Regions from separate parts of the Lentibacillus sp. genome, predicted to be linked through region 2. Evidence: predicted binding sites of a transcription regulator. Region 2 holds the regulator's gene; each other region holds the start of a gene.
The links. The regulator Rex, encoded in region 2, represses fermentation and respiration genes when NADH is low (regulators of the CRP and FNR family bind a similar motif). The targets are predictions, from matches to a motif close to TTGTGAAATATTTCACAA.
Positions count from the first base shown of each region.

Region 1: the regulator Rex is predicted to act here: its motif matches at 6,430-6,447, upstream of VK097_RS04640 (TIGR04053 family radical SAM/SPASM domain-containing protein).
Region 3: the regulator Rex is predicted to act here: its motif matches at 5,732-5,749, upstream of VK097_RS12930 (YvcA-related protein).

Region 1 is NZ_DATGTT010000031.1:26,256-34,551, reverse strand. It holds gene fabF (beta-ketoacyl-ACP synthase II) at 1-258, opposite strand, end outside; gene VK097_RS04670 (beta-ketoacyl-ACP synthase III) at 290-1,234, opposite strand; gene VK097_RS04665 (BMP family ABC transporter substrate-binding protein) at 1,557-2,522, opposite strand; gene VK097_RS04660 (protein kinase family protein) at 2,780-3,361, opposite strand; gene VK097_RS04655 (DUF2929 family protein) at 3,463-3,642, shown strand; gene VK097_RS04650 (hypothetical protein) at 3,790-4,161, opposite strand; gene VK097_RS04645 (undecaprenyl-diphosphate phosphatase) at 4,264-5,079, shown strand; gene VK097_RS04640 (TIGR04053 family radical SAM/SPASM domain-containing protein) at 5,231-6,373, opposite strand; gene VK097_RS04635 (DUF2249 domain-containing protein) at 6,518-6,748, opposite strand; gene VK097_RS04630 (Crp/Fnr family transcriptional regulator) at 6,975-7,664, shown strand; gene VK097_RS04625 (DUF2249 domain-containing protein) at 8,248-8,296, shown strand, end outside.
Region 2 is NZ_DATGTT010000009.1:468-8,763, forward strand. It holds gene VK097_RS01295 (MDR family MFS transporter) at 1-1,156, opposite strand, end outside; gene VK097_RS01300 (redox-sensing transcriptional repressor Rex) at 1,240-1,878, opposite strand; gene moaC (cyclic pyranopterin monophosphate synthase MoaC) at 1,880-2,374, opposite strand; gene VK097_RS01310 (ABC-F family ATP-binding cassette domain-containing protein) at 2,588-4,501, shown strand; gene tsaD (tRNA (adenosine(37)-N6)-threonylcarbamoyltransferase complex transferase subunit TsaD) at 4,809-5,819, opposite strand; gene rimI (ribosomal protein S18-alanine N-acetyltransferase) at 5,816-6,265, opposite strand; gene tsaB (tRNA (adenosine(37)-N6)-threonylcarbamoyltransferase complex dimerization subunit type 1 TsaB) at 6,258-6,959, opposite strand; gene tsaE (tRNA (adenosine(37)-N6)-threonylcarbamoyltransferase complex ATPase subunit type 1 TsaE) at 6,972-7,433, opposite strand; gene thiL (thiamine-phosphate kinase) at 7,430-8,296, opposite strand, start outside.
Region 3 is NZ_DATGTT010000076.1:15,996-24,291, reverse strand. It holds gene VK097_RS12955 (glycine betaine ABC transporter substrate-binding protein) at 437-1,330, shown strand; gene VK097_RS12950 (serine hydrolase domain-containing protein) at 1,508-3,247, shown strand; gene VK097_RS12945 (GbsR/MarR family transcriptional regulator) at 3,487-4,026, shown strand; partial or broken gene VK097_RS12940 (protein-L-isoaspartate(D-aspartate) O-methyltransferase) at 4,209-4,817, shown strand; gene VK097_RS12935 (YvcA-related protein) at 5,002-5,595, shown strand; gene VK097_RS12930 (YvcA-related protein) at 5,794-6,387, shown strand; gene VK097_RS12925 (DUF6792 domain-containing protein) at 6,393-8,246, shown strand; gene VK097_RS12920 (hypothetical protein) at 8,248-8,296, shown strand, end outside.

The DNA.
Region 1 (8,296 bases), on a different contig from region 2:
AACCGCCATACGTGCGGCAGCCACAGCGTATTGTGTAAAAAGATCCATCTTTCTAGCGTCTTTTTTTTCCATAAAATTTGTCGGATCAAAATCTTTTACTTCAGCAGCAGCAGATGCCGCCAGTTCACTGTGATCGACCCGGCTTATAAAGTCGATCCCGCTATTGCCTGAGATAATATTATCCCACATTGTTCCAACATCATTGCCGGTGGGGGACACGGTTCCGAGACCGGTAACGACTACTCTTCTTCTTTCCATACGTTGCTCCTCCTAAAGATTTTTGAAATCATTAAAGGCCCCAGCGCAAGGCAACAGCACCCCAGGTTAAACCTCCGCCAAAACCTACAAGAACAAGTAAATCATTATCGTTTATTTTACCATCTTTAACCCCCTCTGATAAAGCAATCGGAATAGAAGCCGAGGATGTATTGCCATACTTGTTCACAGCAATCGCCATTTTATCCTGTGGAATTCCCAGGCGTTCACGGGCAGCTTCCATAATACGGATATTCGCTTGATGAGGAACGAGATAATCCACATCTTCTTTTCGATATCCAGCCTTTTCCACGACATTGACCGATGATTCCGGCATTTGTCTGACCGCAAATTTAAATACTTCCCTGCCATTCATAAAAATATAATCCGTTTCCTTATTTTGATAGAGCTCTTTTCCACCCGAGCCATCGGCACCGAGTTCAAACGACAAAATCCCTTTCCCTTCTGAAACCGGACCGACGACAGCCGCCCCAGCACCATCACCGAACAGAACACACGTATTCCGATCGGTCCAGTCGGTAATTTTAGACAGTTTTTCGACACCAACGACCAAAATATTTTGATAGGCGTTTGTTTCGACAAATTGTTTAGCAGTAATGACGCCATACATAAACCCGGCACACGCAGCACTGACATCCATGGCAGCGATCCCCGCCGGTGCACCAAGGCGTTCCTGCAGCATACACGCAATCGATGGAAAAGGTGTATCAGGTGTAACCGTGGCCACTAGTATCATATCAAGATCCTCAGCACTGATGTTTGCCTCTTCCATGGCATTTTGTGCCGCATAAAAGGCCATGTCCGACGTATCCATCTCTTTATCGGCGATACGTCTCTCTTCAATCCCGGTTCGTGTTCTGATCCATTCATCACTTGTATCCACAATTTTTTCAAGATCTTTATTTGTCACAACGTTATTCGGAACATAATGCCCGGTTCCTAATAGTCCGACGCCCATATTTCCATCTCCTTAAAAAATTATTATAAATGTTGTTCAAAAAGTCCGGTAAAAATGACAGATCGAATAGAGGACCTTCTGCTAAAACCGTCCACGACAATCGCCAAAGCAGAACTCACCACATCCTGTGGAAGCGCCCGCCAAAAGTTGCGCCGCCTCGAAACTTTCGACGCTCATGACGTGCTAGTACAGACGCCCGCACAGGACGCCTGAGAACTTAGCCTGCCGGTCTTTTTCTCCTTCTTTTTGAACTCACATTAATAGCAATTATTATGACTTGGTCCTAATTTTAATGCATCCTTGGCAAATCTGCAAGGATGATTTACTCTGTCACGCGTTCATTTGGCAGCAACCCAGTGTCTTTATACGCCTCTACTTCCTCCTGGATCATTTTACGAACATCCTTTGGTACTTCCGGACTAAACTCACCCAACGAAATCACATCATCCTGAAAATCGAATGTTAAAACACCACCGCGCAGGTCACCTTCATGAAATTTTTCGGCTGCCAGTTTATAAAGTTCATCAACGTGCTGTACCGTACTTGTCAAAACGGTTTCACTAGCTATTTCCGATTGATCGGATATAAAACCGATCGCATAGATGCCGTCCTCATTTGCTTCTTTAATGACCGATGCACTGTATGCGTTGCCGGCCGGGTACACGACATCTACATCCTCATCCCGCATTGTCTCGTACATCTCTATAGCTTTTTCCTGACCATTCCAATCATTTACGTATTTGAAATTCACTTCTGCATCCGGATTTTGATACGTGACACCCTCAAAAAAGCCTTCTATCTCCGGCTGCCATTCAAACGCACCAATGATACCTGCATGATTTGTTTCTGTCATTTCGCCCGCCAGCATTCCAGCAAAAAAACCCATAGCATGTGAGTTGAAATTTAAGCTCGTCACATTTTCGCTGAATTGCCCGCCATTAAAATAAACAAAATGAACTTCAGGATAAACTGATGAAATCTTCTCAAAAAATTGACCATATGTTGTGCTGTTCCCAAATATCAGATTCACACCATTATTCACTAATTCATCAACAGCTTCTCTCACGTCCTGTTGTGTTTCAACACCTTCTTTATAATAAACGTCAATATCAAATTGTTCCTCGATGGCAAGCAGCCCTTCATATCCCTTTTTATCCCATGGCTGGTCATGGATGGATGTCTCTACCAGCATCCCGGCATTTTGCAAGTTTCCTGAATCAAAATAATTGCTGCATCCGGATAACACAAGAATGAAAGCTGTTATGACGGTGATCGATAACTTCTTCACATTTCCACTCCATTCCTGGAAATTAATTGGCTTTTACAAAATATTGTAACGAAATAAATGAAAAGCCGTAAATGAACACGGCCATTACATTTCCATGACAATAGAAGTTAAACGTCATTCAGAGGAGAGCGCCTTTTCTTCACTGAAGAAAAACAAAGGCTAAAAACGCGGGCATCTTATTGAACAGTTTGTAACCCGCGAATTGCAGGCCCAAATGGAATCGGGCTTTTATGGGCTGTCCCTTCTGTTTTTGAGGATTACTGTCTATTAAAGCGCGTGTAAAAATTTTCATACTTTTCATAGTGTTTTTTTACGATACTGATCCTTTCTTGTATAGGTCTATTGTTTCGTATATAAATGGAATTTTCAAGTTTTTTATGATTCATTGGCCGACTATAACACGACCTGACTTCCAAAACCCGGGGAAGATCAGATGAATCAATCAACTGCTGCAGACTTTCCAACACATCTTTCACATAGACAGCATTTGTTAAAAATTGCTTTGAATCAAATCGCATAAACTCGTTTTGAACGTATAAACCCTTTTGATTCATCGGCATCCATTCTCCAAAAATAAGAGGTAATTTAATCGTAATCGGATGTTCTTTCTCCAATACTAATTTACACTCGTCAACCTGAATTGATATGTCGTAATCTGTGTTCCGCTCCCGGCTCGTTATATGCCGGAATAACTCATTACGGCCGACAAACATGGACAGATGCTCCTTTTTGTCCGTGTCAAGATCGTCCATACCATCCACCTGATAGCCGTTATCCAGCAACCGATTGATGATGTGAAATCCCAGCCAATGAAAACAATTTTCGACAAGAAAGATCATATTGAATATCTCCCTCTAAAACAAATCCTTTTATTTTTTGAACTGTTTTGCTACACTATAAAAGTGAATGGAGTTTTTAAAAGAATGAGGTGTAGAATATCATGCGGTTCTTTTGGCCACTTTTTTGGGCAATTTTAATTAGTAGTGTTATTTCATATGTATTAGTCAGTATGGCAGGTAATGATTTTGAAATTGGAAGTACATTGGCTGCAGCCATCATAATTACACTTGCAGTATATGTACTGGGTGAAGGTGTATTGAAAGAAGAAAACGATTATTAATTCGATTTGGTGACATAACCGCCTTAGCTTTATCATAATTGTTTATGAGTCAACCCTTGCCTTCAAGGTAACGATGGCAAGGGTTTTGTGTTTACAGGTATTCTGGTGGCGGTTAATATTTCAAGGCCGCGTTCTATTATTGTCAGGTTAGTACCAAGGCAGAACACTTAATGCGGTCAGTGCGGCTAATGGAAGTATCAGACGTCTGAATCTTCTGGGACGGCCATAGCCCGGATAGCCTCCAACTCCATAGCCGTAACCCGGATAACCGTAGCCGGGATAGCCGTAGCCGAACCCGCCAAATCCGAATGGGCCCCTGGACCAGTCAGGGGACTCATAATGCGCCGGCATATGACTATCATGGTTATCGCTGCCCAACGGTACAGCCATGTAGACATATTCATCATCAAGGCCGGTGATGATACCGTCAACTTGTGTACCATCAGTCATTTCAGCAAGTACATACGAATGCATATGCTGTTTGCACAATTCATACATATGTTGATGGTTATAATTCATTTTTTCAACCTCCTCACCAATCAGCCTATTCAAATACTTATGGGTTGGTGACATGTCTTGAGTTGGAATTCAGCCAATTGAGGTGAGCATTTAATGGAAACAATTGAAGCATTTTGGATACTCGTAAAATATATTGTTCTCGGACTGCTGCAGGGATTCACAGAACCGATCCCGATCTCATCCAGTGGACATCTGGTCATCGTAAGAGAACTTTTTGATGTTGGAATTGATGGGCTTTCGTTTGAAATCATGGTTAATTTCGGGTCATTGATTGCTGTTCTCGTCATTTATCGAAAGGATATATACCGCCTGGTGGAAAATGGGATACGCTACATAACTACACGAGCGGATGATGCAAAAAGTGATTTTCAATTTATTGTTTTCCTCGTTATCGCAACGATTCCAACAGGGATCATCGGCCTGCTGTTTGAAGATTACATTGAAAGTCAGCTGAGCGGAGTTGCTGTTGTTGGTGTGACCCTTCTGATCACGGGTGCGGCTTTATGGATCATCCGTAATTTGCGGGGGCGCAAAAACGATGGTGGGATTACGGTCCGCGATGCTATTATCGTTGGACTGGCCCAATCGGTTGCACTTGTCCCCGGCATCAGCCGCTCAGGTGCTACCATTGTTGCAGCGATGCTTGTCGGTATGAAAACCGAAACAGCACTGCGTTTCTCATTTCTCTTATATATCCCGGTAAGCTTGGGCGTTACGATGTTATCTGCTGGTGACCTGATTGGCGGTGACAGTGATATAAGCGCTGTTGCCATCCCGGCTGTATTGGCGTTCGCAGCGTCCATCACCGCGACTTATTATTCATTGCGGTGGTTTATGAATGTAATGGCGCGGGGCAACCTGAAATATTTTGCGTACTATTGTTTCGCTGTCGGAATTCTCGTTATCCTGTTCTTGTAGAATTCAACAGGAACACGTCATGGAGGATCAGTCTCAGTCGTTGTACAAATCCCTCCACATGGGCAGAATAACGAAATCATAAAGTAGAAACATCCGTTACCGGGATGGCCGGTCTAATAGTTTCCAGAACAGCAAAAAACTTCCAACTTAATCAGCTGGAAGTTTTTTGTCTCTGTTCCCGCCTATGCTGCGCCCGCCAGGCTTTCGGAATGTAGACACAATATGGCTCGCTCTCCATGTAATCTCCTGTCACATTGTATGCACGGGATCTTGAGCCGCCGCACACATGCCGGAATTCACACACGCCGCATTTACCTTTATATTTGTCCGGATTGCGGAGATTTTTGAACACCTCAGATTCGCGGTAAATCGTTGCAAGTGGTGTCTGACGTACGTTGCCCGCTTTAATCGGCAACAAACCGCTCGGATAAACGTCACCAGTGTGGGAGATAAATACAAAGCCATTTCCGTCATTGACCCCTTTAGGTGCACGTCCCAGCCCGTCAATCTGTCCGGTTTTACCCTTCATAAGCGCATCTTCATACCGAATTTTGTCATCGGTATTCTCGTTTTCACGTATTTTACCCTGAATAACGACTCGGCGATAATGCTGTGCTGCTGTTGTTTTAATGTCGAATGGCACACGTTTGGAAAGCTTATACAGCCAGCGCAGCACTTTTTCATGTTCAGCCGGTGAAATCATGTCGCTTTCTTTGCCGCGTCCGGTCGGTACAAGGAAAAAGACACTCCAAAGCACACAATCCAGATCTTCAACCATCTGAGCCATTTCTTCCAGATAGTCCACATTGTATCTTGAAATAACTGTATTAATCTGAAGCGGCATTTCCAATTCATGCAAATACTTAATCGCATTCATCGTTAAATCAAATGAACCTGATGTACCGCGAAAATGGTCATGCACCTCTGCACAATGCCCGTCAATTGAAAATGCCCACCGTGACAGCCCGACATTTTTTGCCTTCCGCATCGCTTGTTTCGTCACATTAGGTGTTGCGGACGGCGTTATGGATACCCGTACACCTTTTTTCACGGCATAATCTGCAATATCAAACACATCCGGACGCATCAGTGGATCTCCGCCGGTAAATACGAGCATCGGGTTATCCATATCATAGATGTCATCAACCAATTTCTTTCCTTCTTCATATGTCAATTCCAATGGGTGCCGGTGGTATTGAGCTTCTGCTCGGCAGTGAAGGCATTTCAGTTCACAGGCACGTGTCAGCTCCCAGATAACGATAAATGGATTTTCATTATAGTCTCTTGAAAACACGATGACTCCTCCTCACATAGTAGTAGACCCAGTATAATTTGTTAGCGCATGAAGTGTTGTGACAAAGTTCACTTGTATCGTCTATGTTTTAAAATTGACATACAAAACGCCCCTGGACGGTACCTGTCCAGAGGCAGCAGCCGTTTACTTTTTGCCAATTGCTACACGATACATTGATGGCCCTTGTTCCAGGTATTCCCACGTAAACATTCCTTCACGTTCGATCATTAACTGATAATGAAGCGGTCTTGGATCATGATCATTGGATAGTTCCATGAATTCTCCCGACTCCAGGCCATCGAAAACTTCAAAAATTTTCGGATGTCTATGCCTCGGGTCGATGTCCGGTGCATGTATTTTAGCAGTGAATTGCATATCACTCATGATTGATCCCTCCAAATATTTTTCCTTTCTGAACACATCATATAACCCGGCAGATCAAAACGATGTGAGCAAGGGCATGGCTCACGTATGATATTTATCACTTAATCACAAAACGTTCATATTTAAAAAGAAGAAGATATGTGGATAATATGATAGGATGAAATTATCATTATAATTCTTTGGTTACCACCCTTGAATAAAAGGAGGGAAATCATCAATGAAAACATCTACCATCCAACAGCTGCTCCAAAATGTTCCACTATTCAAAGACCTGACTGACTATGAAATGGATCCGATTGTTGATCTGGCAAAGCACCGTTTGTATCGCCACGGCACACACATTTTCATGCAAGGAGATCCATTGACGAACGTTTATTTTATTCACCAGGGGAAAATAAAGATCTATAAAACCGACTTTCATGGCAAAGAACAGATTATCAATGTGCTGCAGCCGGGTGATATGTTCCCGCACCAGGGCTTTTTCAGGCAGGACAATTATCCGGCACATGCCGAAGTCCTGGATGACGCGATTTTAATATATATTCCAATTGAATCATTTGAAAACTTCCTGATTAACCATCCTGAAATCTGTGTAAAGCTGTTTCGTGTACTTGGAGACATCATTGTCGACCTGCAGGCACGCCTGGAAGAAAAAATCCTCCACAATACGTACGAACAAATTATTATGCTGTTATTGCGCCTTTCGAGAGGGTATGGAAAGGAAACAACTAACGGCATGGTCAAACTGACAACCCAGTTCACTAACCGGGAACTGGCCAATATGATCGGATCAAGCCGTGAAACCGTCAGCCGCACACTTACCCAGCTGAAGAAGCAAAATCTGGTTGCCGACAAATCCGGTTCAATTGTTTTGGATACCGACGCATTGGAAAACGAATTGTTTTGACCTTATAGGGGTCTGTCCCTCAGTGTGTTGAGGGACAGACCCCTATTCCCAAGGCGGTAAATGCTGTTTGCAGTCGTGCCTTCCATTTTCCTTTTCTAACAATTTTTTGCTGCCTTTTGTTGCTTATAGTAGATTCTGATTGTTCATCCGGTTTATCTTCCAACAATTTTTGATAGCTCTCCAGTTTTTCTAATTCCTTTTCAAATTCTTCTAATTCCTGATCAGTGAGAAAATTTATTTATGTTATCAACAAAAAGCACCGAATTTTGCGGTGCATTTTAATATATATTTTCACCTCCAATTTAGTATGTAAATTAGAGTTTTGCGATAGGCAACGGAACCCGTTACTTTTTTAGTGGGATTTTTTCACGTTCCCGGGATGTTGCTTTTATTCTTCTGAACATATTTTTCCCGTTCTGTTGATTTCAGCGCTGTTCTGCAGACGGTGCCATTCACGCACAGATTTCACCTCCCTCCCATGACAAAATTGTTACGCCATTCAAAATGTGATACACATCACTACTTTTTTAATTGAAAATCATTATCATAAGAGTAGATTCAAGCAAACAGATGAGGTGATGTTATGAGTGGACAGGAAAACATTGTGGAACTGGATGTACGCGAAGATCTGG
Region 2 (8,296 bases):
GATCGGGTATCGCGTTCATCCCGGCTGTCGTTGCCGGCATATTGCACATGCCAAGACCGGCACCACGGAGGCTATGCAGCACCAGGATAAACCAAAAAGATGTGGACATTGTATTAAACCCGAGCGCCAATGTGAAGCTGCCGAGAAGCAGAAGGCCAATCGGCACCACATATTTCGGTCCTTTCAAGTCCAGCAGTTTACCGCCCAATGTCATGAACAGACCACTGAGCAATGCTGAAGGGAGAAACAAGAGGCCGGTCATAATTTCGCTCATGCCGTAGACTTCCTGAATAAGAAGCGGCAAAAGGAAAATCCCCGAAAACAAGCCAATTGACGCGGTTGCTGTGACCGCAATCGAAACTGAATACGTCGGGATTTTAAAAATGGTCAGGTTAAGCAATGGCTGCTCCTGCTTCGTTTCATATTTAACAAAAACAACAACCAGCAGAACCCCGACTATGATACAGCCTATACTGATCGGCGACAACAATAGTTCCAGCGTCGAACCGCGGCCAAGTGCATACAGGATTGCACCAACCCCGCTTGTGATCAGTAAAAAGCCGACCACGTCAAATTTCAAGTCAGGATTTTTTTCCGTCGGTTTCAAATAGCGGAGACAAAACAAAGTCCCAGTAACGGCAAACGGAATGTTAAACAAAAAAAGAAAAGGCCATGCAAAGTATTCAATCACAACACCGCCGACTGTCGGACCAATCGCCGGAGCAACCATTGCAGCGACACCATAGATTCCAACAGCCATCCCCCGCTCCCTTTTCGGAAAGGCATTAAAAATCAGTGCCATTGCAATCGGCATCATCAACCCGCCGGCGGTGCCCTGAACAGCCCTGGACATAATAATCATCGGCAGATTCACTGATAAAGCCCCCATGATGGATCCTGCGGTGAAAATGAACAACCCGGTTATGTATATGCGCTTCTTGCCAAAACGGTCGCCAAGGTAACCTGTTAATGGCATTGTCATTCCCATCGAAACCATAAAAATCGTCAACAGCCAGCTGACCGCAACAGCATCCGCATCAAAAATCTCCATGAATGTCGGAAGTGTCGGATTCAGCATACTGTTATTCAAAATGACCGTAAATGTACCAAATAACACTGACATGACAACCAGCCATTTAGGATTGATTTTGCCCATCTTGACGCCTCCTGCAATTCTGCACTAAAAACCTTCTCTATTCCGACCATAAGCGATGAACATAGTGGATACAACCAAAATGATTAGGATCCTGAGTGCAGCGGATAGTGCTTTAGAAAATAAACAAGCGATTGCAATTCTGCCGCCAGATCAATATGATGGACTCGAATCGATGACGGCACCGTAATTCGTGCCGGAGTAAAGTTCAAAATTCCGGAAATACCGAAATCAACGAGTCGGTTCGTAATGGCTTGCGCTTCATCGGACGGGACTGTCAGAATAGCCACCGATACCCAGCCCATTTTTTCTTCCAAATCATCGATATGATAAACCGGCACACTGCCAATGTCTGATCCGACTTTATCGGAATCCGCGTCAAAAGCCATCACGATTTTCGTGTTATTGTTTTTCAGGAAATTGTAATGTAAAAAAGCGGTGCCAAGATTCCCCGTCCCGATCAAGGCGACTTCTGTCAGTTCATCCTGATCCAGTGTTTTCCGGAAAAAGCCCAGCAAGTATTCCACATTATAGCCATACCCTTTTTTGCCCAGTGCACCAAAATAAGAGAAGTCACGCCTAATGGTCGCTGGATCAACTTTAACCGCCTCACTCAGTTCTTTTGATGAAACACGTTTTTTGCCTTGGTGGCTCAGATTATTTAAAAAGCGGTAATATAACGGCAGCCGCTTGGCCGTCGCCTGCGGTATTTTATCTTGATCCATGTCAGTCCTCCCCGGCATCCCGGTGATAGTCACCTGATTTACCGCCAGTTTTCGTAACTAAATAGGTTGGGCCGATAATCATGCCTTTATCAAGTGCTTTACACATATCGTATACCGTCAGCGCCGTTGCGGAAGCTGCTGTCAACGCTTCCATTTCCACACCGGTCGACCCCTTTGTTTTAACCGATGCTTCAATCTGCAGTTCGTAAATATCATCTGCAATCTTCCAATCAAATGAAATATCGGTTCCCTTCAATTGCAGCGGATGACACATGGGGATCCAGTCGGAGGTGTTTTTGGCGGCCATAATCCCTGCTACTTGCGCAACCGCCAGAACGTCCCCTTTTTTCATGGTATTGGATATGATTTTTTCATAGATTTCCTTCGTCAGTTGAATGCTCGAGGCAGCTGCGGCTGTACGTTCCGTTTCCTGCTTTTCACTGATATCAACCATTCGTGCTCTGCCCTGTTCATTAAAGTGTGTGAAATCTGACATCGTTTCATCTCCATTTAGCCATTTCTATCGTCGCCCCTATTCTATCAGAAAAAAATTGATAAGTCGTGATAAAGTGAAACTTCAATCGGTGGGGGGCTTTTTCCCCACTGATTGTTAGTTGAACCAAATCGGGCATTTAGGGATTAATTTCACAATATGATTGCCCTTCCAAATTGGAATAAGGTACACTTGGATGGAATGGAGTGAACAACAATGATATTAATGCAGCTCAATGACGTATCCAAGTCATTCGGAGCCGAAGAAATACTAGCTAATATTAAACTTGAAATAAATGAAAACGACCGGATAGCGATTGTCGGCAGGAATGGCGCAGGAAAGTCAACGGTTTTAAAAATTATGGCGGAAGAGCTTACCTATGATGAGGGTGAGGTTTTCAAACCAAAAGACCTTTCCATCGGCTACTTGACCCAGCATAGCAGTCTTGAGTCGGATAAAACCATCTGGAATGAGATGATCACCGTATTTGACGGATTGCTCGCACAGCAGCGGGAACTGCGCAAATTGGAAGAAAAAATGGCCTATGCTGATTCGCTCTCCGAGGCTGATTATGATCAGCTTCTTTTGGATTATGACAGGAAACAGCAGGCTTTCGATGCAGACGGCGGCTACCGGTATGAGGCAGACATTAAGGCTGTGCTCACCGGGCTGAATTTTCAGGATTACGATTATAACTCACCAATCAACGAGTTGAGTGGCGGGCAAAAGACTCGGCTGGCGCTTGGGAAGCTGTTGTTGAAAAAACCGGATCTGTTAATCTTGGATGAACCGACGAACCATCTTGATATCGACACAATGACCTGGCTCGAAAATTACCTGGTCAGTTATCCCGGCGCCGTTACAATTGTGTCGCACGACCGCTATTTCCTTGATAAAATCGTGTCAACTGTTTATGAAATCAGCCGGCATCAGTCGAAAAAATATAATGGCAACTACAGCTATTACCTAAGGCAGCGAGCGTTAGATTATGAGAAGGCATTAAAGGAATTTGAAAAACAACAGACCGAGATCAAGCGAATGGAATTCTTCATTCAAAAGAACATTGCACGGGCCTCGACAACAAAGCGTGCCCAAAGCCGACGAAAACAGCTCGCAAAAATGGAAACACTTGATAAGCCAAAAGGTGATGAAAAATCAGCATCATTTTCATTCCGGATCAACCGTCCCAGCGGGAATGATGTGCTGAAAGTTGATCAGCTTGCTTTCCGATATGAAAACGAGGCAGTGTTTTCCAATGTAACGATGCATGTCAACCGCGGCGAACGGATTGCCCTGGTCGGGCCAAACGGTGTTGGAAAAACGACTTTATTAAAGGCAATCCTCGGACGATTACAGCCGGAAGCGGGATCGATCACAATCGGCACCAATGTCCAAATCGGGTATTATGACCAGGAACAGAAGATGCTGAATTCGGCCAAAACGGTGTTGGATGAACTGTGGGATGACTACCCGGACATCGACGAAAAGGATATCCGAACCGTATTGGGGAATTTTTTATTTTCCGGTGACGATGTTAAAAAAGTTGTCAATTCACTGAGTGGCGGCGAAAAAGCACGTCTGTCATTGTCTAAACTGATGATGCAAAATGCCAATTTGCTCGTACTGGACGAACCGACCAACCACTTGGATATTGACAGCAAAGAAGTTCTAGAAGCTGCCATGATGGACTTCCCCGGAACGATTATATTTGTATCCCATGACCGCTATTTCATCAACAAAATTGCTGATAAAGTGGTCGAAATGCAACGTGACGGAGCAACCGCCTATCTCGGGGACTATGACTACTATATCGAGAAAAAACAGGAAGAAGAAGAGATAAAAAAACTGGTTCAGGAAAAGGAAGCAATACAGACTGAGGGTCAGGGCAAGGCAAAGTTCCGGGAAGATAAGCAGCTGCAGCGCGAAAAACGCAGAAAAGAGCGCCGGATAAGTGAACTCGAAGAATCCATTGAACAGCAGGAAGCGGAACTCGCAGCCCTTGAGCAGCGAATGGCCGAACCGGAAGTGTATGAGGATCACGAAAAATCACTGGAGCTCACAAAGCAAACGAGCGAATTAAAGCAGGACATTGAACATTTAATGGAAGAATGGGCGTCGTTGCAGGAATAGGGTGGAACCGTTGATCAGAATTTCGCGGAGTTCCAGTGCTGCTATTTCGCGTGACTCAAGATTGATCAGAAGAAGTTTGGGATCCCCCAAACTTTTTTAATTTGGACTCTTAATTCACGAATTTGTTTTTCACTAATCCACAGACATGCACACAAATCAACAGTTTATTTACCGATTTTCAACAGGGTTATGCATATATTCCACAAACAAACCGGAGTTATACACAATTTTTCGTCCACATTTTCAACAGCGAGTATACCTGACATCATAAAAAATATCCACAGTACTGTGAATAAGTTTGTGGATATTAATTAAGCATCAGTGAAGGATTCGCATTTAAATCCCAGCCGGATCGCTCTCCCTGTTTATAGGCAACAAATCCCGCCGCGGCAATCATGGCCGCATTATCGGTGCACAAATTAAGCGGCGGCATCAGCAAGGGGATATTCGTACCGACGAATCTGGATCCCAGTGCTTTTCGTAAACCTTGATTGGCCGCAACTCCGCCGGCTACAATCACTTGTTTCACATTATACTTTTGGGCAGCTTTCCACGTTTTGGCGGTCAGCACATCAACAACGCTTGCTTGGAAACTGGCGGCAATATCTTCCTTGTTTAATAATTGTCCGCGCTGTGAGGCATTGTGAATAGTGTTGATAACTGATGATTTCAATCCGCTGAAACTGAAATCAAAGCTGCCTTCCTCCAGCCATGCCCGCGGAAGGTCTATCGATTCATCTCCCTCAGCTGCCAATCGATCAATCTGAGGGCCTCCGGGATATGGCAATTCCAGCATGCGGGCAACTTTGTCATACGCCTCGCCCGCTGCATCATCACGTGTCTCGCCGATTAATTCGTACGATCCGTGCTCGTTCATCAGGACAAGCTCCGTATGGCCGCCGGACACAATCAGAGCCAAAAGCGGAAATTCGAATTCACGTTCAAATCGGTTCGCATAAATATGCCCGGCAATATGGTGAACACCAATCAATGGTTTTTGTTTAGCAAATGCCAATGCTTTACCTGCATTAACACCGACCAGCAACGCACCGACAAGTCCCGGTCCTTCTGTTACAGCAATCGCATCGATCTGCTCCCATGTCATATTTGCTTGACTAAATGCTTCTTCCAAAACAACTGTGATTTGCTCGACATGATGGCGTGATGCGACTTCCGGAACTACACCGCCAAATCGCTTATGACTGTCAATTTGCGACGCCACCACGTTTGAGATAATTTCTTTGCCGTTTTTAACAATGGCAACAGCCGTTTCGTCGCAGCTTGTTTCAATACCAAGAATATAATTATCCGTTTTCATGATAAATTCACCCACATCACAATGGCATCTTCCTGGTTATCCGTATAATAATTTTTACGGATACCACCCGGAACAAGTCCAAATTTTCGATACATCCGCTGTGCAATGGTGTTGGAAACCCGGACTTCGAGCGAAAACCGCTTCGCCCCCATCCGGACAGCCTGTTCCAATAAGTATAAAAAAAGCGTTTCTCCCAATTTTTGTCCCCGAAAGGCGGGGGTTACCGCGATACTGGTAACCTGTGCATCATCAATCACATGCCACATTCCCGCATAAGCGACCAGCTGATGATCAATCAACAGGACATAATAGTGCGCATGATCATTGTCGGTCAGTTCCTGCACGATGATGTCCTTTGGCCATGGTGCTAAAAATGTATTTTTCTCGACTTCCAGCACCGCATCAACATCGGACAATTCCATCTGCCGGATAATGAGCTCAGCCATTTTTCCTTTGTTCCTTTTTCAGCCAATTTGCTTCTGCTTCCGCCAGGCGCAAATAATTCGGGGTTAAGCCGTATGTGCTGTCAGGCTGAGTATGCAAGCCAGCAAACGCTAAATGTGACGGGTCAGCCATGTGGAATGGCCCTTCCGGAATAATCGCCCTGTCACCTAAATGAGTCCGAATCAAATCCTCATGCTTTGTTATATCCGGACTTAAAAAAAGAACTTCTTCCCTGCTTTCAGCCAGTTCTTTCAGCCAATCTTCCATCAGCACATTTTTTTCTTCACCGGATAATTCAAGTTTGTTATTTTTAGTTTGATACATCCCAGTGAATACCAATCCCCGGCGCGCATCAAAAAACGGACAGATATAGGAGTCATAAAAATGCCCCTGCCACGCGAGCGCTTCAAGACTGGAGATCCCGACAACCGGTATATCCAGTGACCATGCCATCGATTTTGCTGTCGTCAGACCGATCCGGACACCGGTGTAGGAACCCGGCCCTTTGGCGACTACAATCTTATCCAGTTCTGCCGGTGTCATGGCCACTTCATGCATCAATTGATTAATGGCCGGCATTAACCGGATAGAATGATTTTTTTTGATATTTGTCGTGATACTGCCGATTAACTGTTCATCTTGCAGCAGGGCTACCCCAAGTATTTGATTCGATGTATCCATTGCAAGTATATTCATGACAGAAGCTCCTTACAGTGCACCTAGTAATTCTGATGCAACAGAGTCAAAACGTTCGCCCTCCGGAAGAAATTCCAATAAACGGGTGTATTCGTCGATGTACGATATGTTGATGTTCAGGTATTCAGAGGGGAGAAATTCACTAATAAAGTGCGCCCACTCAACAAGACAGACGCCCTCACCATTAAAATATTCCTCAAAACCAATATCCTCTTCGGAATCCTCAAGACGATAGACATCCATGTGGTAGAAAGGAAGCTCCCCCTGATATTCCTTGATAATGGTAAATGTGGGGCTGTTGACTACCCGGGTAACACCAAGACCCGAAGAAAGTCCTTTGGCAAAGGTGGTCTTGCCGGCCCCGAGGTCACCCTCCAATGTGACGACATCGCCCGGTTTTAAAAATAAGCCCAATTGCTCGGCAACATGCTTTGTTTCCAATTCAGAATGTGTCTCAATTTGATACTCGCTCATCTTTTCACCTGCTTCAGGTGGGTATAACCCTTTTTCTCCAACCGTTTTTTGGTCTGTCCGCGGTCAACCAAAAATACGTCAGATCCAGAATCATCGCTGTTCTCGACATGTCCGATCTCAGTCACCTGTGTTTGTGTTAAGTCAGCAATCTGTTTAACGTCTTCCCAACTTTTTTTGGGAACAGTCCCAATCAATTCAAAATCTTCTCCGCCAAACATTTTCCATTTAAATTGCTGGTCGTCGCGGAATTGACCAAAATGTGTGCTGACAGGAACCTGTTCCTCATAAACGGTCAAACTGACTTGTGAAGCTTCAGCTATTTCGCTCGCTTCATTGGCTAACCCATCACTAATATCATTCAATGCCAGTCTTGGCAGAAATTCCAGTTCACTGGCAAAATCGGCATTGATTGATGGCATTCGATGTCTGCGATAATAAAATGCCTTATCAATATACTCACCCGGGTTAGTCAGCATAAAAAAGCCTGCAGCCGAATCACCTAATGTTCCGGTTGTAAATACAACATCACCCGGTTTTGCCGCATTTCTGTATCTTGCTTTGTTTCGATTGACATACCCAAATACCGTTATGGATAACGACAGTTCTTTCCCCGATACTGTATCCCCGCCGATCAAATCCATCTTATAGGTATTTCCCAACTCCGCCATTCCTTTATATATACCCTTCAGCTCGTCCTCATTCCAGGATTCCGGTATAACAATTGATACAAGATAAAATGCCGGAACAGCACCCATGGCAGACAAGTCACTGGTATTGGCTGCAAGTGTCCTATAACCAATATGGAATGGTTTCATCGTGGCTCTGGAAAAATGCACATCTTCAACGAAAGTATCAACAGCAGT
Region 3 (8,296 bases), on a different contig from region 2:
TACTTTACAAATTTTTTATGCTGTATTCATTATATAAAGGTTTGATTTCTATTATCGATTGAATTATTCTTTAAAAGGATCTTATTAAAATTCGTTCTTATACCCATTGACTAATTGATTATCTGATTTCATATGGGGTGGATTTACATTGTTATTATGCGATTAAGTAACGGGAGTATGTAATAAACAAGGGGGAAAGTGAAATGAGATTATGAAAAGGGCTTTGGGATAATTTTCTCCATGACTGAAAGAAATAAGAATGGGGATATTATTTATAAAGCTATTATCCTTATTATTGGTTGAGGGAAAATTCATCCTTGCACGTTTGAGGTGTATGTAAAGATATCGATTTCCCTGGACAATACGCAATTTAAGAGTTCATTTATTGAAATGATCGGGCTGACAATAAACGATATTAAATGTTAGGAGATTTAAAATGAAGAAAACACTATTTATTCTAATAACAATTTTATTTTCAATAGCCTTGTACGGTTGCTCATCAAGTGGTGATTCAGATGGTACAGGTGATACAGGAAGTGAGGACAAGCCAACATTAACGTTTGGTGTCACAAACTGGACAAGTACCGTTCCACCAACGAAAATAGCTGGCAAAATTTTAGAAAACATGGGCTATAAAGTAGAAGAAACAAACGCCGATGCTGGCAGTGTTTATACGGGTATGTCAAATGGAGATATTGATATATTTATGGATTCGTGGTTTCCGGCACAAAGACAATATATTGAAGAGTACTCTGATTCAATCGAAAGTATTGCCGTCAGTTATGATGATGCAAATTCCGGAATGGTTGTTCCTAAGTATATGGAGGATATCAACGATGTTGAAGATTTAAAAGGCAATGAAGATATCGTCAATAATGAAATGTTTGCCATTGGCGCGGGTGATCCGGCAATGCAGGACATGGAAAAAGTTATCGATTTTTACAATCTGGATATTGAAATGACCAATTCCTCGGAAGCAGCTATGCTGGCAGCTGCTGAAGCAGAAATGGAAGAGGAAAATCCTGTTTTGTTTTATGGATGGCGGCCTCATTCAATGTTTGATAAATACGATTTAAAAATACTGTCAAATGAAAAAGTAACAGCCGAGAAAGGGTTGTTTGATGCGAGTTCTATTCATGTTATTGCCAATAAAGGATTGGAAGAGAAAGCACCAGAGGCATTCCAGTTTTTAAGCAACTGGAGTATATCCATGAAAGACATGGAACAAATGATAGCTGAAATTGACGGTGGTGCTGATCCCGATGAAGTCGCGCAGGCGTGGATTGATAACAATCAAGATAAGATTGAAAAAATGAAAAACGGAAATTAAGTTTTATTCAAACTTTCCATATGTGTCATTAGGTCATGACAAGACGGTCAAGTGCTTTGCTTGACTGTCAGTTTCGTGACTCCATAGTTGAACACATTTTAAAACGGGACAACTTAATCCTCGCATTAAAACTTGTAGAAAGAACTTTTATGACAGACAAGAGAGGGCCATGAAATCATGAAAATAGCGAACGATCCAATTATGTGGGAAGAACTCATCGAGGGAACGGAAGTCAGTGGCTTAGCAAAGAATGATCTATTCGCAGCCCCCGATAATGCTCAAGAGCCTTCAATAGAGTTTGAAGGTACTTTGAAGCTTGAGGGAACACAAATGGGAATGAATCCGGAGCCCAGTACAAACAAAGTACACGGCAAAGATATTACCTTTTTCCCGGACGTGTCTTTAGAATTTTTTACTGTAGATGACAAATATCTGGTACCTGTGACTCAGGATGTCATCCCAAACGGTACATTGGAGAAAGCAAAAAGCTACTGGGATATCATTGTCCAACCGGGGCGCGTTTGGAGCAACTTTGACCAGGATAACGGCTGGAATCGTGCGTCATTTCCATTTTCTCTCGTCAATCGCTTAGAAGGAGAAACGCATATTGGAATCGCCATGTTCCTTTATAAAGAAGATAACGTTTCGCATGTTCGATTTCAAATCGTTGCACAGACAGGTCCCTTCGATGTATCGGGCTATTTCAACGCCTGGGGAGTTACGAAGGCATCATATAAGCCTGGTGGAATCGATAATCTGGAGCATCATAAAAATGTTTATCGTCTTCATCTCGAAAACCGCTTTCCAACCGCCCCTCTCAATGAATTAAAAAAAAAGGTCGGGGACAATAATTTAGCGGCGTTTAATGGGGCAACAAACGCAGCGGAGGAAAAAAACGTTCTCCAGACTGGTCTCTTCTACGAGGGGGTGCTCTATCGATCGCCTTGCCATTTCGCTGCTGGACCATTTCCATATGGCGATGAAATTCGTTATGGCGTTTGGTCAGTGACCAAAACAGCGATGATGAACGTCGCGATGTTACGTTTGGCTGAGAAGTACGGGCGTGGTCTGCTTGATGAGAAGATTGCTGACTATATACAAATCCCGGAATCCCAAAAAGATTGGAATGATGTCACTTACCTGGATATGGCCAATATGGCTTCAGGACGCGGTGCCACCGTTGATGATCCAACGTGCTATTTGTGTGACTACCACCGATGGTATTTAGCGGCATCGAAGAATGAAAAGGTTACCGAATCATTAGACTATCCACGGGTATGGGAGCCCGGAACGAAGTACAATTATCGTGATCAAGATGCATTCCTTCTTGGTGTTGCTCTTGAAGAGTACCTCCGGAGTAAGGAGGGTGAGGACGCCACTTTGGACCAGTTGCTCATGAAAGAAGTGTACGAACCAATTGGTATATATTACGCGCCAGTAAATCGAAGCATCGAGGCTGATGGCTCATCTGGTCATCCGAGAATGGATTTCGGTTATCACGCCACACTGGACGACTTGGCTAAAATCGCTTTGCTCTATGAAAAGCACGGTAACTGGAGTGGCAATCAGATACTAAATCGTCAGTTGGTGGACAGCATTTTGCCAAAACAAGATCCTCCTGCTTTAGCCCTTTCCAAGGAAGAGAAGAATGAGTTTGGGCCTAAATATTATGCCATGAATTGGCACATTGAGCCTTATCGTTCACCGGAAGGATACGAGCTCTATCTGCCGAATATGAAGGGGTATGGCGGTAACCTTGTTACGCTCATGCCCGGCCATGTAGTCGGGTTTCGAATGGCAAACGCCTTAACAGCTTCGGATTCGGATGACTTTGATTCTACGGTGTCTCAGGCGAGAGTGGGCCACCAACTTGTATCTTTTGGCGGAGACAATGGCAAAAAAAGCAACAACAATTAGTGCGGTTGAGTAAGCTGTTTCTGTTTATCGCTGACTTGATTCTGGGATGCGTTTGCTGCAGCCCAGCGGAATAAACAAAAAACAACATAAACTTTATCAACTTTTCAATTTATAAGAATTATATGTCATATGCGCCTGTTTTCGTCGTATTATTTGATTATATACAGTGACAGGCCGTTTCGATTTTGGAAAATGGTGTGATAGGCTGCAGTCAAGATGGTTGAAAAAGGATGGTCGGAATGGTAAATAATACTGAACGAATTGATGATGTCAGAACGCAATTCATTGAGAAAATAACAGACAATATGGATGCCTTTGGTGCTCCTAAAAGTGTCGGCCTTATTCTCGGAATCATTTATATGAACCGGGAGCCGATGACGCTGGATGAGTTGTCTGCTGAAACAGGGATGAGCAAAACACGGATGAGTCAGGTTGTCCGGGAAATGATTGACATGAATATCACTGAACGTGTTTTTAAGAAAGGTTTCCGGAAAGATCTGTACCAAGTTGAAGAAGATTATTATCAGACGTTTATCTCACTCTTTACATCCACTTGGCAAAAAGCCATTAACCGGAGCCGTCACTTTGAACAGCGTTTGAAGAGGAAACTGGACGAGCTTAAAGAGCAGCCGGATTTGACGGAAGAGGATGAACAAGCGATTAATAACTTGCTGGCAGAACTTCATGAATGGAAGGAATATTATGATTGGATACGCCGTGTAGCTGAGTTTTTTGAAAGCGGCGAAATATTTGAGCATGTACCTAAAAAACGGAGGTAGTTTGGGTGCCTAGTAAAACTTCAGCCCGAGACTGGAAACTTCAGCCCGAGAATTGAAACTTCAGCCCGAGAGTGGAAACTTCAGCCCGAGAAACGAAACTTTAGTTACTTGGATCCGCAGTGGTTCAAGTTTTTTTGTTATACTAAAATTTAAAATTGAATTAATCTGAACGACAGAAAGCTTTTTGTGAAAAAATGGAGGTGCTTGCCATGTGTAATAGAAGAGAGGAAATTGTCGCTTACTTCAACCAGCTGGATCGCCGTTATTTTATGGAATCGAATACGAATGCTTCAGCTGCTGATTGTCCTGTGTCGATTGGCTTTGGCCAAACCATATCCCAGCCGACACTGGTACTGAACATGACCCTTGAGCTGGGTCTGCAGCCTGATTCGCGTGTTTTGGAAATCGGGACAGGTTCAGGATACCAGACAGCTTTGCTTGCAGCATTTTGTCAGGAGGTATATACCGTGGAAAGGCTGGAACCATTATATGATACAGCAAAAAAGCGGCTGGATGCGAAAGGCTTCACGAATATTCATTTCAAGCATGGCGACGGAAGCCTTGGGTGGCCGGAACACCAGCCGTATGACCGGATCATGGTGACCGCTTCGGTGAGCCGTGTTCCGGGTGAATTGCTGGAACAGCTGGATGCAGGCGGCAGAATGATCATACCTGTCGGGAATCATCGCCACCAGGAATTACGAATGGTTGAAAAAGACGACAATGGAAAGGTGACATCTTCCGTATTGGAAGGCGTGGCCTTTGTCAGACTGAAGGGGAAGTATGAATAGGTGGAGATGTCTGGATATTCTTGTGAATAAAGGAACATTGCTTCACTTATGTATTGTATACTAATGAGTGATAAGAATATTTTACCAAACGATGAAGCGAGCATCGTAACAGGAGGCTTTATAAGTGAAATATTTTATAAGCTTTCTCTTGATACTTTCCATTGTTACATTAGGGGGTTGTGGAATGGGGCAGGATCAAAACAAAAAACCATCGGAAATGAATCCGGAAGATTTGCCTGATGTCAGGGCATTTAGTGATGAATTTACGCTCGATTTTTTACAATCCACAGAGGAAACAAGAGATGGATATTATCCGTTTTTATCCGGAACCGGGAATTATAAGGTGGACTTTCCGGCAGAAGGTGAAATTGATGAAAGAATGTATTCTATAAAGGAAAAGAGGCATGAGGAAGTCCCGATTTCTATAAAAGATGATACAGGTTTCAGTATGCAAATTACTTACTATTCTCATCATAAAGCTGATCAGATAAATTCTTATCTTGAGAACTTTAAGCTTTTAATAGGATATGATGGTGACTTCAGGAAACTAGAGAAAAAGAATCAATCCCTTTATTATACGGGTTTTGAACGCAATGGGTTTCGTAGTTATGCAGGTAATGTGCAAAATGAAAAAGGTACTGGTGGTATTGAAGTAGTTTATGATATAGATTGCAGGGATAAAAAAGAAAAAACCTGTTCAGAAAACAAACAGGATGATGAGGAACGTGTGATGGAATGGTTGGAATCAGTCCAATTTGTTAATGCGGGTGAAAAGTAACAAAAGTATGACTAAATACCTATTTTACAAAGAATTGAATTCAACTAAACATTGATCCACTTATGTATTGTATACTAATAAGCAACAAGAATATTTTACCAAACGATGAACTGTGCATCGTATCGGGAGGCTCCATTAGTGAAATATTTAATACATATTCTCCTTATATTTTTCATTATTGCACTGGGAGGTTGTCAAATGAATCAGGATCAAAACAAAAAACCATCGGAAATGAATCCGGAAGATTTGCCTGATGTCAGGGCATTTAGTGATGAATTTACGCTCGATTTTTTACAATCCACAGAGGAAACAAGAGATGGGTATTATCCGTTTTTATCAGGAACCGGGAAATATAAGGTGGATTTTCCGGCAGAAGGTGTGATTGGGGAAAGAGGATATTCCATAAAAGAGAAAGGTCATGAGGAAATTCAGATTCATATAAAAAGTGAGACTGGATCCATGATCAACATCATTTACTACTCTCATCACAAGTCAAAACAGATAACAGAAAACCTAAACGGTTTAAAGCTGCGAACAGGCTATGATGGTAATTTCAATAAATTGGAAAAGGATAACCAAACGCTTTATTATGCGCATTATAAAGATGATGTATTCCGAACTTATGCAGGTTATGTGCAAAACGAAAAAGGTACTGGTGGTATTGAAGTAGTTTATGATATAGATTGCAGGGATGAAAAGGAACAAATATGTGCGGAAAATAAACAAAGTGATGAGGAACGTGTGATGAAGTGGATGAAATCAATTCAGTTTGTTCATGAAGATGGGAAGTGAGTGCAATGAGCGAAGAGGTTATAGATACACAAGAGATGCGATTGAGGTTGATTGATTTAGAGTATAAGGATTTGTCAAAAGAAGAATTAAAAAAAGAAATTGAACGTATATATGTCGAAGAGTATGGTAAAGAACTTTCGGCTGAGATTGATGTATTTTCTTCCTCGGAAGCCAATAGTCTAGAAGGTGATGCGTCTGGTTATGACGGAACAGCCATTCATTTCCAGTCAAAAGAAAACAATATAGATGAAGTATATGTTATATCCCAGGGTACTCAAGGTTCGAAAGATTGGAAATACAATATGAAGGCGATGCTCGCTGGACAAGATATAAGTCAGGCTAATGCTACTTGGAAATTTGTAAATGAAGCAAAAAGAACTTTTGAATCAGGAGACTCTACTTCTGTTATTGGATTATCCCACTCGCTTGCCCATAACAATAATACAACTGCTCATTTATTATATAACTCGTTCGATGATATCTATAGTGTAAATGGTGCACAATTAAATTATTATCAGCTTTATAATAATAATGAGAAGTTTAAAAAAGCTGTAGATAAAAAGTTTTCTATCTCTATCTCAGAATCCCATGCAATCTATGACCTCGACCCAGATAAATTAAAAGCATTCGCCAAAGATTACTTTAAGGATAAAGGTGAAAACATCCACCAAATCATTTCCGAGGATGACCCGCTTTATGCGGTAAGTGGTGTACGCGGTTTTTTTACGCTTGGAGATGTGAAAATGGTAGACACGAATACCGATTATCCAGGGCTTCGGTCCATTATGGATGATATTCCGGATGATGTCGTAAAGGATTTTCAGGAGCTCGCCATCCAATATACAACTGCTTCCAATCGTGGTGGAACGGATGCTGCAATACAGGATATATTAGGTGTGGACATGAGGCTGGTCAATCAAATTGATGGGTTTTGGAGTGGGGCAGAGACATACATAACAGACCAGTCTGAAATTAATAAGATGATCGGGGACGTAAATGATAAACTGCCCCGACTTCTATCACAGATCAGATCGGTCACGACAAATGCCGATGTGATTTTCCAGCGGTTTGTCGATGCCGGATATATCAGCGCTAATCAAAAAGAGCTGCTTGTTACCGAATTTACAAATATTCAATCGAATTTAGACGGGATCCAGGAATCCATTTCAATATTGGAAGACATTAAGTTTTTGCCCAATTTATCTGGAGCAGGACTCGGTGGGAATCTGACTGCAGCTCTAGATATTAAAAATCATGTTGAAAATATCCAGAAGAGTTTTGATAAACTGGACACAAAGGAATTTCGTGCTCTATTGCAAACAATTGGCAGCGGCCATGATATCACAGGTGTATTGGAATCGATGAGTAAAGGGAATAAATCTTACTTAGGTACAGACATGGTTCTTACAGCAACCAAAGGAAAAGAAAAAATTCAGGTAAATATTTCAGCCGCTATGCGCATGTATGAAGAGGGAAAAAGTATACTTGACGACAAAACGACAGAGATTAAACGACTGCAGACTGCCATTGACCAGGAAATCATACAATGCTACAAAGAGGAACGAAAAAAAGTCATGAATAAGATTGATGATATGGAAGCAAATCCCAGCACGTGTCTTACCATCCTCAGAAAACATGTGTTTTTTTTCAGATTGGATAAATCAGTCACAAACGTTAACGTCCATGAAGAATTTTATCCCTTTAATCATAACAATATGGATGACAAAATCAGCCTGCTCGATAAAAGTGTGGAAAAAGGTCATACTTATCTTGATAACTATAGATCGGCTATTGAGGATTTATTTGACGAAGAAGAAAATATTGCAGCCATATTTGATGCAGTGATGGAGGGTTCTTAAATTGCGGGGAGATCATCATTCTATAACGGTTACTGAACAGTTGCTGGATA